Regions from separate parts of the Arthrobacter sp. D5-1 genome, predicted to be linked through region 1. Evidence: riboswitches for the same ligand, from Rfam matches in the RefSeq annotation. Region 1 holds a riboswitch; each other region holds the start of a gene.
What was found. Region 1 has a riboswitch for cyclic di-AMP ahead of AYX22_RS23450 (M23 family metallopeptidase). Riboswitches for the same ligand answer to the same signal wherever they lie in the genome.

Region 1 (4,457 bases):
TCATCGTGACCTCCGTGGTCATCGAAGCGGTACTGGCCCTGGCCCTGACCCCCCGCTTCCTGGTCCTGGGCGAACCGTTCTGGCAGGCCGTGTGGCACGGCGTCTTCTACTCCATCTCATCCTTCAACAACGCGGGGTTCACACCGCACTCCGACGGAATCGTCCCTTATGAAACCGACCTCTGGATCCTGGTTCCGCTGATGCTGGGCGTTTTCCTGGGCAGCCTCGGCTTCCCCGTGGTCATGGTGCTCCAGCAAAACGGGCTCAACTGGAAGAAGTGGAACCTCCACACCAAGCTCACCATCCAGGTCTCCCTCATCCTGCTCGGCGCAGGCACGGTCCTGTGGGCCGTCAAGGAATGGGACAACGTCCGGACCATCGGCAACTTAGGGGCGGGGAGAAGGTCATCCATTCGCTCTTTGCCTCCGTCATGACCTGCTCGGGCGGGTTCAACCTGGTGGACCAGAACCAGATGGAATCGACCACGATGCTCCTCACCGACGCGCTCATGTTCGCAGGCGGTGGCTCGGCGTCCACGGCCGGCGGCATCAAGGTGACCACCATCGCCGTCATGTTCCTGGCCATCGTGGCCGAAGCACGCGGCGATGCCGACGTGAAGGTCTACGGCCGCACCATCCCCCAAGGCACCATGCGGGTGGCCATCTCGGTGATCGTCGCCGGAGCAACCCTCGTCTCCGTCGCCGCCTTCCTGCTCCTGCAGATCAGCGGGGCCTCCCTTGACAGGGTACTGTTCGAGACCATCTCGGCCTTCGCCACCGTGGGACTGAGCACCAACCTCAGTGCCGAACTGCCGCCCTCCGGGGTGTACGTGCTCTCGGCACTGATGTTCGCCGGCCGTGTCGGCACTGTCACCCTGGCCGCGGCACTGGCCCTGCGCCAGCGCAGCCAGCTGTACCACTTTCCCGAAGAGCGACCGATCATCGGTTAGCCGCGTGCCCTTCGATCGACAAGCCGCGCCTCTTCGAGGTGAGTGGTGCCGCCCTCCAGGGTCACATCCAGCCCTGCGGATTCACTGTCTGACCGTTCAAAAGCACCTCGAAGTGCAGGTGGCAGCCGGTGGAGGCTCCGGTGGTCCCGGCCGCGGCGAGCCGCTGGCCGGCGGCCACGGTCGCCCCGACAGAGGTTTCGATGGACGCCAGATGGTTATACGTACTCTTCAAGCCGTTGCCGTGGTCCACCACGATCCTGTTTCCGCCCCCATAGGGTGACCAACCCGCCTCCACGACCGTTCCATTGCCTGCGGCGAACACCGCGGTCTGGCACGCTGCCACGAGGTCCAGTCCGGTATGCAGTTCCCCGGAGCCGCTGATCGGGCTGGAGCGGATACCGAACGGCGACGTGACGGACATGCTGGCCAGCGGCGCGCCGAGCCGGGCAGAGGAAGCAGCGGGGGCAACAGCCGGTGCGGGGGAGACAGCCGTCGGAGATGCCGTGCCCGCGGCGGCACCCTGGGTCTTGGCGGGCACGGGCAACGGCGCCTGCTCGGTGGTGACAGCGGGCCGTTCATAGCTGATGGACGCCCCGGCAGAGGCCTGAACCGGCGCAATGGAAGCTTTCGCCGCTGAGGCTTGCACAACGGGGCCGGCTCCGGCGGGGGCCGGTCCGGCGTGGGCGGCCGTTAGAGAAGCGGTCAGAATCGCGGCGACGCTCAGCGTGGCGGCAGCCGTGACCTGTTTGCGTCGGCTCACGCGCGGCCCGGCAGCCGGCACACCCCGGTGCTGCGGCGTAACCCGGGAAGTCGTCCGGGCGGCCGCGCGAAGCAAGGGACCGGAGGTTGGTTTTCGGCGGCGGCCATGGGGGGATAAGGAAGACAAGGGGGATCCTTTCGGTTCGCCTGCGAAGTTAGCTGTCGGGTTCGGGCCAAGGAAATACCCGGCCGCACCCCGGTGGCCATCTGACCACCGACATCGCGGCTTCACCCCAAGGCAGGCTGGCTGCCGATTCTGGGTCCTCCACCCCCGCCGTAAAAGGGATAGTCGTTTGATGCCACCGGCGGGGCTGAGCGTGCGGCATCAAGGGTTTTAGTACAGAAAAACCTGAACTAATAGTAGCCGCAAAGCCTCATCGTTACAATTTCGTGACACTACGTGCGCGGCGTGGGCGCTGGTGCCTGTCCCGGTCTCGCTTCTCGCAGCCCAAGCCAAGCTACATAGGTGCGTATCTTCAGATGAGCAGCTAATGGCACCAACGAACCCCACATCCGGATGGTTCCGGTCCCGGGCGTGCCGGGCACAGAGCTGTGTCGATTGCCCCGTGCTGAGGTGTACGCGAGGGCCAGCAAGGGATCCTGATGGTTCCCCAAAGGGACGGTGTTTCCGCGGCAACGGATCGGCCCGGACAACCAGGCGGGCACGCTCCTCACGGTGACGGCGTGACGGCCTGGTTGCCGCTGTCATCCTTGCCCAGGCCGGGGGGTTAGAGTCCCATGGAGTCCAGAAGCGCGTCTTCTTCTTCGGAGCCGGAGCGCTTGGGTCGGGATGTCGCCCGGGGCTGCTGAAGGGCTTCAACCGGGTCCGCCACGTCGTCCGGCATGTCGCGTTCCTCGCGACCGATCCGGGCCTGTTGCCGTGCCATGTATCCAAATCCGACGAAGGCCAGGATCCCGAACGTGATCCACTGCAGGGCGTAGGACAGGTTCGACCCTTCCTTGACCGCCGGCGCGGCGAGCTGCTGGGGGGCCACGGCCGGCTGTGGGGACTCCGAGGCCATCACCCCGTAGCTGCCCCTCATGAGCGGGTAATCGAGTTGCTTCCCGTAATAGGACAGGTCAATGCTGGCCAGCTGGCCCTCGGGTGCGTCACGGCCAAGATCAGGTTCGGACGGTTTGATCCGGACGACCGCGGTAACCTCGCCGGTCGGCGGGCCAGGCACGGTGTCGGGGTATCCGGGCCGGTCATTGCCGATCGGCAGCCATCCCCTGTTGATCGCGATCGTCTCACCGGAGCTCACCCGGAACGGGACCAATACCTCGTATCCGGCGGCGGAATTGTTCGGCCGGTTCCTGACGATTCTCTGGTCCTGCCCAAGGTACCGGCCAGTCACGGATACGGTCGTCCATTTCGCCTCAGGGTCGGCGACGTCAAAATAAGGACGGGCATCCTTGAACGGCATAGGGGATTTGTCGTAGTTCTCCTGGACCCTGCGGATCTCGGTCACGGCCTGGTTCCGGCGATCCATCTGCCAGTTTCCCAGTCCAATACACGCGGCGGCAAACAGTGCCGCGACCATCAGGAAACCGGCCCAACGCCAGGACAGCAGGAACCTATACGCCACCGGGGCCCTCCTGGAGCTGCCACTGCCCGGCCAGCAGTGCGCGGATGGCCGTCGCCTCGGCGGCCAGGCGATGGTCTTCGCCCCGTGCCAGAAGACCGTATTCGACCATCGTCCGCCCGTCCTCGTGGGCGCCGGCACGAACCCAGACCCTCCGACGGTTCACGTACAACGAAGCCATCAGGCCCGCGACGGCCATCAACGAAAAGACCAGCACGCCGGTCTGTCCGGGGGTGCTGCGGATGTCCACACCGATGTAGCGTTTGAGGCCATCGAAGCTGATACTTCCCTTGCCCTCGGGCAGCGTGTACGTGCCACCCGGAGTCAAGGTGATGCCCTTGGCGGGCAGTTCCCGCCCGTTAAGCTGGGTCAAATCCTTCACGTCCAGGTTGTAGACATTCTGCGGCACACCGTCGTCCAGGCCCAGGTCCCCGTAGTAGGAGTTCAGGTTCAGTTGGGGGTTCAGCGGGTCCGGGTCGAAGCTGTAAGCGACCCCTTCATCATTTTTGATGGCGGAGGGCAGGAAGAATCCCACGAAACCCAATTGCGCCGGACGGGCATCAGGAACCTTGACGACAACCGTTGAGGTGTAGACCCCGTCGTTCGGGATGGACACGACCGGGCCACTGAATGCCGTGTCGCCGTTGCCGTCCCGCACAGTGATGACCGGGGCGTAGCCGTTGCCGACCAAAAAGACGCCCACCTCCCCGAAATAGACAGGGTCATTGACCTTCAGCGTTCGGGGTTCCTGAGCCGCGTCGGGCGCATCCCGGGTTCTTAGCTGGGCGGTGAAATCGATGGGCTGGCCGAACTGCCTGCTGGACTCCCTGTCGAAGCGGACCGCGAACGTGTCCAACGTGATCGTGAACGGCTCCAACCACGAGGACTGGAAGTTGGTTCCGGGCGCGAAGTTGTCGTAGCCCACGAGCGTGTTGACGAACGTATCGCCTTCGATCAGGATCTTCTGTCCGCGGAACCCGAACAGCCCGCCAATGGCCAAACAGATCAGAACGCCGATCAGCGAGGTGTGGAACACCAGGTTCCCGGCTTCCTTCAGGAAGCCGCGCTCGGCACCCAGTGACGGCAAAGCTCCGTCCTGGTCCCTGACCTGGACCCGGTAGCCGCGCTTCTTCAGCGCAGCGGCCGCGTCGGCGATGGCGGCCGCG
Region 2 (4,457 bases), on a different replicon from region 1:
GCTACGCCGGCGGCTGCTGCCATCGAGGAATCTGCCGCCGCGTGGTTGCTGGACCTTCTCCACCTTCCTTCGAGTGCCGACGTCGGATTCACCACCGGCGCCACCACCGCCAACTTCGTGGGGTTGGCAGCGGGCCGCCAATATCTGATGGACGAGGCGGGTTGGGACCTTGAGGCGCTGGGGCTGACAGGCGCCCCACGCATCACCACCTTTGCGGGCAGGGAGCGGCACGCCGCAGTGGACCTGGCTTTGCGGTATCTCGGATTGGGTGCCTGCGTGCCCGTAGATGCCGACGAGGAAGGACGGATTCTCCCCGACGCACTTGCCGAGGCCATGGACCAGCAACCAGGACTGTCACTGGTCTGTCTGCAAGCGGGCAACCTGCATTCCGGCGCCTTTGATCCCATGGAGGAAGCCATTGCGGTGGCCCACGATCGCGGCGCATGGGTGCACGTGGATGGTGCTTTTGGTTTATGGGCCGCCGTTAGCCCGACGCTGCGGGCCCGGCTGGCGGGAGTAGAGGAAGCAGATTCCTGGGCCACGGATGCCCACAAGACGCTGAATGTTCCTTACGACTGCGGCTTGGCCATCGTTGCGAGGCCGGAAGCCTTGAGGCGTGCTTTCAGTGTTCACACAAGTTACCTCATTGCTACGGATGCCGGCCCGGGAGATCCTTTCGAGAAAGTGCCTGAGATGTCCCGCCGTGCCCGGGGCATCCCTGTGTGGGCGGCGCTGAGGCAACTGGGCCGTAACGGGGTGATCTCCATGGTGGAGCGGCTCGCTGCAAACGCCCGCGCGTTGGCTGAGGGGCTCGCCGCGATTCCGGGAGTCGAGGTGCTCAACGACGTCGTCTTCACGCAGGTATCGGTGAGCTTCGGCAGTGATGACCGCACACACCGTGTCACGCAACGGCTGATGGCCGAGGGCGCGGTGTGGATGTCCGGGTCCTCCTGGCGTGGCCGTGAAATCCTCAGGATTTCGGTGAGTAACTGGACCACGGATGCAGGGGATGTTGCTGCGTCCATCGCGGCGGTGCGCAGCGCGTTGGAAGCCGAACCGGAGTCTGTGTAACGCGAAAACCGCGCCGGTTCCCGCCATCCGCTCCAGTCTGTACTGGTGCGGGCGGCGGCAACCGGCGCGGTAATCAAGCAGTCTGGCTTAGTACCAGTTGTTGGCCAAGTGGAAGCCCAGGGCGGCCGACGGGGATCCGTAGCGTTCCTTGATGTAGTTCAAGCCCCACTTGATTTGGGTCTGGTAGTTGGTCTGCCAATCAGCGCCCGCGGTTGCCATCTTGCTAGCCGGCAGCGACTGGACAATGCCGTAAGCACCGCTGGAAGCGTTGGTGGCGGTCGTCCTCCAGTTGGATTCCTTCTCCCACAGGGTGTTCAGCGCAGTCATTTCGCTGGCGCTCCAGCCGTAGTTGCCAAGGATGCTGGCAGCGTAGGCTTTGGCAGCGGCGGGATCGTCCACGGCCTTGGGGGCGGCAGCAGCAGCTGCAGCTTCGGCAGCGGCGGCGGCAGCAGCGGCGTCGGCGGCCTGCTTGGCTGCAGCATCAGCGGCGGCCTTTTCAGCGGCGGCCTGGTCGGCAGCGGCCTTCTCGGCGGCGGCCTTTTCAGCGGCGGCCTGGTCCGCCGCGGCCTTCTCGGCTGCGGCTTTGTCCACGGCTGCCCTGTCAGCGGCGCCCTTTGCAGCGGCTGCATCCAAGGAAGCGGAGATTTCAGCTGTCTTGTTGTTGCTGACCTGGGCATTCGCCTGGGTCTCTGCAACGCGGCTTACCTCGGGAAGGGTCAGGGCGGCGTTGGCAGCAGTACCGAGCGATGCAACGCCCAGCGCAGCAGCTACAACACCGGCAACAACCGACATGCGGTGGCCGGACTTGCCCTGGCGGGCAGCGTTCTTGAGGACAGCCTGCGACTTGGTCAACGGTGCGTTGTGCTCATCGCGGTGACGCGCGGAAGGGCGCGTCTGATCATTAAATTCAGACATGTGTGATTACCTCTCAGCGCCTGCGGAGTTAGCTGTCGGGTTCGGATGAGGTCATCCGGCCGCGCATCACGCTGCGGCTTCACCCCAAGGGTCCGGCATAAATGCCTGGTCCCGGAGACTCTGGGTCCCCCGTCTCTGCCTCGGAGTAAGTACGGACTCCGGGAAGTGGCAGAGCTCGGCGCATCCCGGATGTGGGCCAGTTGGGGCGACCCACCCTTTCGACGGTACAGGAGGAATTCGTAGAAGTCACATTTAGGTAACAGAGATCACGACGACGGTGAGTCGCCTTGCTGGGTTCGTAACTTCTGTTCGGTGGCGACCGCGGGGAATCGAAGGGTGAATTCCGTGCGCCCTGGACGGGACGCCACGTGCACGCTGCCGCCGTGAGCTTCCACGATGGATTCAACGATCGACAGACCCAGCCCCGACGTGCCCTCGGACCCCGATCTCGCAGCGTCGGCGCGGGCAAAACGGGAGAAGATCCGGCCCTGGAAATCCTCTGGAATGCCGGGCCCGTTGTCCGTTACGGTCACCACTGGGCTGCCGTCGGCGGAGAGCATCACGCTCGTGACCACCGTGGTGCCGGCATCGGTGTGTTTACGGGCGTTGGAGAGAAGATTGGCCAGGACCTGGTGCAGTTGCGTAACGTCGCCGCGGACCGTGACGGGTTCATCCGGGAGTTGGAGTTGCCAAATCTGGTCCGGTGCCATGATTTTCTCGTCGCTGACAGTTTCAATCACCAACTGGGTGAGGTCCACGTCCGTGATCTTGAGCGCCTGGCCTTCGTCCAGCCTGGCAAGCAGCAGCAGATCCTCCACCAGGGTGGTCATCCGTTCGGACTGGCTCCGGACGCGTGCCAGCGACTTTCGGCCGTCATCGGTGAAGTTCTCGGTCATGCTCAACAGTTCGGTGTAACCGCGGATGGCCGTAAGCGGCGTTCGAAGTTCGTGCGACGCGTCCGCGACGAACTGGCGCACCTTGGTTTCGCTTTCCTGGCGGGCTTCCAAAGCACTGGAGACGTTGTTCAGCATCTGGTTGAGGGCATGGCCAACGCTGCCGACTTCGGTTCCGGGATGGGCGGCCGACGGCGGGACCCGCACCGCAAGTGCCACCTCACCGGCGTCGAGAGGGAGGCGGGAAACTTTGGTGGCTACCTCGGAGAGCTGCTCCAATGGACGCATGGTCCGCCGGATGATTACCGTTCCCGCGAGGCCGATCACAGCCAGTCCGCCGAGCGACACCAGAACCATGGTCCACACCAGCGAGGCCTCGGCGCTTTGCTTGTCCGCGAGAGGCAGTCCCGTCACGATCACGTCGCCGGCAGTTTCGACGGCCACGAGCCGGTAATCCCCATAGGAGAGCGATCGGTCCACAGGCCGGTTGTCCCGGGGCAACGACAGCAGAATCTGTTTGTCGTCCGCCGTGAGTTCGGCCCGCTTGCCGGAGGCCTCAATAACGCCTGGATTGATCACGGTTGTTCCATCGATCCGTGCGTTCAGCGTTCCAGCGGCCTGGCCGCGCGCTTCCAGCGGGTCCGGCCTTCCGGAGGGGGAGGACGGAAAGTTCGACGGCGGCCTGCCGAAGCTGGTCGCGCGGCTTGACGCCTGCTCCAACTGCCGGTCGAGCTGCTTGTTGAACACCATGTCCATGGAGGCGTAGCTGACCACTCCCACGGCAGCGCAAATGGCGACCAGCAAGGCCATGGCGACCAGGACCAGTCGGGTACGCAGGTGCCACGCGGAGGGGCTGAGCCAACTGCGGTGTGACTTTTTGGCCACTCCTGAAGGGGTGCTCAACGCCTAGTCCGCAGGCTTGATGACATAGCCGGCGCCGCGGATGGTGTGGATCATTGGAGGGTGGTTTGCTTCGATCTTCTTGCGCAGGTAGGAAATGTAGAGCTCCACGATGTTGGCTTGTCCACCGAAGTCGTAGTCCCACACACGGTCCAGGATCTGTGCTTTGCTGACCACTCGTTTAGGGTTCTCCATGAGGTAGCGCAAAAGCTCAAACTGGGTGGCGGTAAGCGGAATGTCCTCGCCGGCCCGGGTGACTTCACGGGTGTCCACGTTCAGGGTAAGGTCACCCACCACCAGTTCGGCAGTGTCCATGGCGGCCACGCCGGAACGCTGGACCAGGCGGTGCAGTCGCAGGAGGACTTCCTCCATGCTGAAGGGTTTGGTGACATAGTCGTCGCCGCCGGCAGCCAGCCCGACGATGCGGTCCTGCACGGCGTCCTTGGCTGTGAGGAAAAGCGCGGGAACTTCCGGGGCAAACGCACGGATGCGGTTGAGGACTTCCACACCGTCGAATCCGGGAAGCATGACGTCCAGTACGAGGACATCGGGCCGGAATTCTTTGGAAAGCTTCACGGCCCCAGGGCCGTCGCCGGCAACAGCAACTGACCACCCGGCCATTCGAAGCCCCATGCTCATGAGCTCAGCGAGGCTGGGCTCGTCATCCACCACCAGGGC
Region 3 (4,457 bases), on a different replicon from region 1:
TGAACTCGAGGATGGCTGCCAGTGCCGTGGAGACCACGATGCCGATGAGGATGGCGCCGCGGACCTTGCGGACCACCAGGGCGATGGTGAGGATGAGGCCCACTGCGAACACCAAGGTAGGCCAGCCCATGAGCTTGCCATCCACGCCCAGGCCCAAGGGAACCGTGGTGCCGGCGGCGTCGGGAATCCGGCGCACAAAGCCTGCGTTGACCAGGCCGATCAGTGCAATGAAGAGGCCGATGCCCACCACGATCGCCGTTTTCAGCGCTTCCGGCACGGCTTTGAACACGGCAGTACGGAAACCGGTCAGCACCAGGATGAGCATGGTGATGCCGGAGAGGACCACGAGGCCCATCATGTCCGGCCAGGTGAGTTCCGGGTGCGAGGCGACCGTGACGGCAACGAAGGCGTTGACGCCCAGCCCGGTTGCTACGGCGAATGGGTGCTTGGCCCACGCGCCCATGAGGATGGTCAGGATGCCCGCCACGAAGGCCGTCGTGGCTGCGACGGCTGTGAAGCCGAGGGATGCCCCACTGGAATCCGCCCCGGACAGAATCAGCGGGTTCAACACCACGATGTAGCTCATGGCGAAGAACGTTGCGAAGCCGCCACGAATTTCCCGCGAGTACGTGGATCCACGTTCAGTAATTTTGAAGTAGCGGTCTACTGCAGAACCTTGCTTAAGCATGAAAGACTCCGGGGATCGGGGGGAGTGTGCCCTCAAATCCTATGCGGTCCGGTGCGGGCGCTCCGGACGATTCGCCTAGTCTGTAAGGAAGCCAACACTAGGAGAAACCGCCCCATGCGTACCATCCGCCCGCTTCTGGCCGCCGTCGTCGCTGCTCTTGCCTTCGCGTCCGCCCTGCTGTTTACTGCGGCGCCGGCGTCTGCCCACGACGTCGCTGAATCCACGACGCCGGCCAGTGGCACCAGCGTCACGGACGTCCCGGCGTCGGTTTCCATCACGTTCAACAACCGGCCGCTCGCCATCGGTTCGGGCGTCACGGTCACTGCGGGCGGCGAAAACTGGGCCGACGGCCCGGTGGAAATCATCGACAACCAGGCGGTCCAGAAGTTGCGCGAAGGCGCTCCGGCCGGCGAATACACGGTGGTTTGGCGCGTCGTCAGCAGCGATTCGCACCCCATCGAGGGCACCTTTACCTTCACGGCCACCGCAGGAAGCACGACGACGGCCAGCGGCCCGGCGGCAGCCTCTCCGTCCGCATCGGCTCCGTCCGCTTCGACACCTTCAGCGGCGGTGCCGACGGCGGGAACCGCGGCCCCGGGCACTGCGGCGTCGGGAACCGGCAACAGCGAGCCCGCGGCCGACGCCTCCCAGCCCTTCCCATGGAGCATCGTGGGCCTGGCGGTTGTTGCTGTTGGTCTCGTTATTTTTCTGGCTGTTACCGCCCGCAGGAAACTGGCTGCTTCGAACGACCCTGAGGGCCCTTCTCCCGCGGAATAACGGGGTTTTCTACGTAGCTGCGAAGATCTCGAAACGGTGACTGCGACACGCCAGAAGCGTACTTCTCGTTACTTAAATGTGACTTCCGCGTGATCATCGCGTACGGTGGTACCTGTGCCTGTTCCACGTAGCGGGCACTTCCGGTCTGATTGCCTAGCTCTGCCGCAGTCCGGAATCCGTTCGCAGACAAACCTTACGGCAGAGACGGGGAACCCATTTTGGGCCGCTTTCGAGCGTGCCTTGGGGTGAAGTCACGATGCTTCCGCTGAACAGCGGGAGATAGTGGCCGGGTGACTCCCATCCGAATCCGACAGCTAACCTCGCAGGCATCGGGAGAGGCTCTTTCATGTCTTCACGCATTCTTCGCGGCCGTCGTAAGGCGGACAGCGTACGTCCTAATCCGTTCATCTCCATCTCCAAGGCAGTTGCCAGCAACGCTTCCGGCGCTGGCCGCCAGGCAGCTGTTATCGCAGCAGCCTCGGGCCTTGTGTTGACCGGCTCCATTGCAGCTCACGCTGCTGAAGCTCCGGTTCAGCGGGATTCCAGCCCGGCCACGGTCGCTGAGACCGTTTCGGCCGACGCTCCCACCCAGGTTGTTACCGCCCTGGCTACGGCTACGGTCAACTTCGAGCGCCCCGCTGTTGCTTCCGTTGCAGCTCCGGTTATCGAAAAGCCTGCACCGGTTGCTCCGGCTCCTGTCGCCAAGAAGGCAGCAGTCACCACTGCCGCCGCCAAGGCTCCTGTTGCCAAGGCTGCTGCAGCCGCTCCGGCCGCTGCTGCTCCCGCTCCTGCGGCTGCTGCTGCTCCGGCTGTTGGTGGCGTCAATGCCGCCATGGTTGCCTCGGCTTACGCCCAGATCGGCATCATGCAGGACTGCACCGCCATGGTGGAGCGCGCACTCGGCTCCGCAGGCATCCCCGTTGGCGACCTCGGTCCCATGCAGTTCATGAACTACGGCAAGGTTGTCAGCTCACCCCAGCCCGGTGACATGATCGTCCAGTCCGGCCACGTCGCCATCTACATCGGCAACGGCCAGGCCATCAGCGGTGGCATCAACGGCAACCAGACGGGTATCCACCCGATCAGCTGGTTGACCGCAACGGGTCCCCTGACCTACGTACGCGCTGGCGCATAAGCCTCACGCTTCAGTTCAAAGGCCGGTGTCTTCGAAGAGTTCATCTTCGAGGGCACCGGCCTTTGGCGTTAAGTTATGTGCGGAATAGTTCGCAGCCAGGTTTGATCTGCTAAGCGGTGGCGATGCCCGGCCCTGCAGGGAGGGCCACCTTGGACGATATCGCCTGGCCTACAGCCTTTGCCTGCCGAAGTACTTCCTTCGGTGTGGGCGTAATGAGCTCGCCGACTCCTACAAGGTGCATCCCGACGGCCCGCATTGCGGCCACCAGGTTTTGGCCGATCGCTATGCCGAGTTCCGCCAGCATTCGGCGCAATTGGCTCTGTGCGCAGCGCGTGACCACAATATGGTCGGCCAGAAGAACACCGTTGGCAGTGTGGACGGCCCACTGGCGGCGGGTGGACTCGAGGGGGCCGGAGGCGTGGAGCCCCGTCCTGAGCCCGGCAGTGGTCATGCTGGCGGCCAGTCCATAGCCGATCTGTTGGGAAGGGTCGGAGCCAAGGAAATCGAGGCGGACAGCCCGTGTGGTGCTGCGGACATCCAGGTGATGGCTTGCGGCGTAGTTCCGCAGGTGGCGGAGGATCTCGTTGCGCTCCTGCATGGCTGCGGGATCGGCTGCATCGCAGCGTTGAAGCATTCCGGTGTGGACTGACGGACCCGTTGCGGACAACGTGCCGAACCCGTCCACCACAATGGAGCCCACGCCGTAGCGGCTGAGCTCACTGGCAACTGCCAAGCCGGACAAGCCGGCTCCGATGACCACGGTGGTGGTGCGTTCCGTGGCGGAATCAGGCGTGAGTGACACTGCTTGGTTCCTCCTTGACGTGTGTGCCATTAGGCATCGCATGGGGTCGCGTCCGAGTTCCCCAAGCGGCCGCAATAAATGGCCGGAGTGTGCTGTGGAACACGGTTGCCGGCCATTCGGTGACTCGAACACTACCGAACTTTTTCTGCCATGGATAGCCTCCTGGGTCCGCGTGTTCGCGTTGTTCATCCCCAGCGCAAAATGAGCACCCTGGAACCGAGCCCGGACCGTTATACACATAGCCCAAAGTCACCTTGATTCGGCGTTGCCGACCGAGAATAGTTGGCATTGGGAGAAGGAATTTCCAGGTTTCTTCTGCCCGGGCCATTGACATTGACGCCAGGAGGGAATCCGAGCCGGAGAACCTCTGGCAGAATGGCCGGAACATCAAGCAGCAGGTGGAGAGGCGGGCCCCATGGACCAGCACAGCAGGCACAATGAAGAGCCACAGGACGGCCAGGACCACGCAGTGGCGCCAGGAGGCATTGTCGTTGGAGTTGACGGTTCAGAGCACGGGCAGTGTGCATTGGTGTGGGCGGCACGTGAAGCCGAACGCCGTCAGCTGCCCTTGCACATCGTGACGGCCTACTCCGTACCTATCTTTGCCGCATCAGGCCTGGACGGCGGTTATGCAACTGTGGATGATTCGGTGATCCGCGAGGGCGCGGACGCGATCGTGAAACAGGCTATGGACAAGATCTCCGGGTACGCCATCGAGGTTGACGCTTCAGTGGAGAACGGCGACGCTGCCGGTGTCCTCCTTGATCTCTCGGCAGATGCCGCACTCCTCGTTTTTGGCAGCCGGGGCCGCGGGGGCTTCGTTGGTCGCCTTTTGGGATCTGTCAGCAGCGCATTGCCTGCCCACGCCAAATGCCCCACCGTCACGGTCCCGCTGTACTGCGCCGACCGTCTCGGCGAAAACACGGAAGACAAGCACATCAAAGCCGAGCACGCCAAAGCTGGCCCCCGCGCGGTGGAAAACGTAGTCGCAGTGGGCGTCGACGGCTCCGAGCAAGCCCGGGTGGCAGTGCTCGAAGCGGCCGAGCAAGCGCAGC

Region 2: it holds a riboswitch for cyclic di-AMP, as region 1 does, so the genes downstream of both, AYX22_RS04510 (hypothetical protein) here and AYX22_RS23450 (M23 family metallopeptidase) in region 1, are expected to answer to the same signal.
Region 3: it holds a riboswitch for cyclic di-AMP, as region 1 does, so the genes downstream of both, AYX22_RS02680 (NlpC/P60 family protein) here and AYX22_RS23450 (M23 family metallopeptidase) in region 1, are expected to answer to the same signal.

What each region holds. Positions count from the first base shown of each region.
Region 1 is NZ_CP014572.1:288,714-293,170, reverse strand. It holds partial or broken gene AYX22_RS23455 (potassium transporter TrkG) at 1-949, shown strand, start outside; gene AYX22_RS23450 (M23 family metallopeptidase) at 1,011-1,835, opposite strand; cyclic di-AMP (ydaO/yuaA leader) riboswitch at 1,839-2,010, opposite strand; gene AYX22_RS23445 (SURF1 family protein) at 2,437-3,294, opposite strand; gene AYX22_RS23440 (cytochrome c biogenesis protein ResB) at 3,284-4,457, opposite strand, start outside.
Region 2 is NZ_CP014571.1:957,628-962,084, forward strand. It holds gene AYX22_RS04505 (aminotransferase class V-fold PLP-dependent enzyme) at 1-1,071, shown strand, start outside; gene AYX22_RS04510 (hypothetical protein) at 1,159-1,986, opposite strand; cyclic di-AMP (ydaO/yuaA leader) riboswitch at 1,990-2,177, opposite strand; gene AYX22_RS04515 (HAMP domain-containing sensor histidine kinase) at 2,253-3,782, opposite strand; gene AYX22_RS04520 (response regulator transcription factor) at 3,786-4,457, opposite strand, start outside.
Region 3 is NZ_CP014571.1:546,690-551,146, forward strand. It holds gene AYX22_RS02670 (NCS2 family permease) at 1-688, opposite strand, end outside; gene AYX22_RS02675 (copper resistance CopC family protein) at 803-1,465, shown strand; cyclic di-AMP (ydaO/yuaA leader) riboswitch at 1,616-1,808, shown strand; gene AYX22_RS02680 (NlpC/P60 family protein) at 1,812-2,600, shown strand; gene AYX22_RS02685 (FAD-dependent monooxygenase) at 2,710-3,402, opposite strand; gene AYX22_RS02690 (universal stress protein) at 3,818-4,457, shown strand, end outside.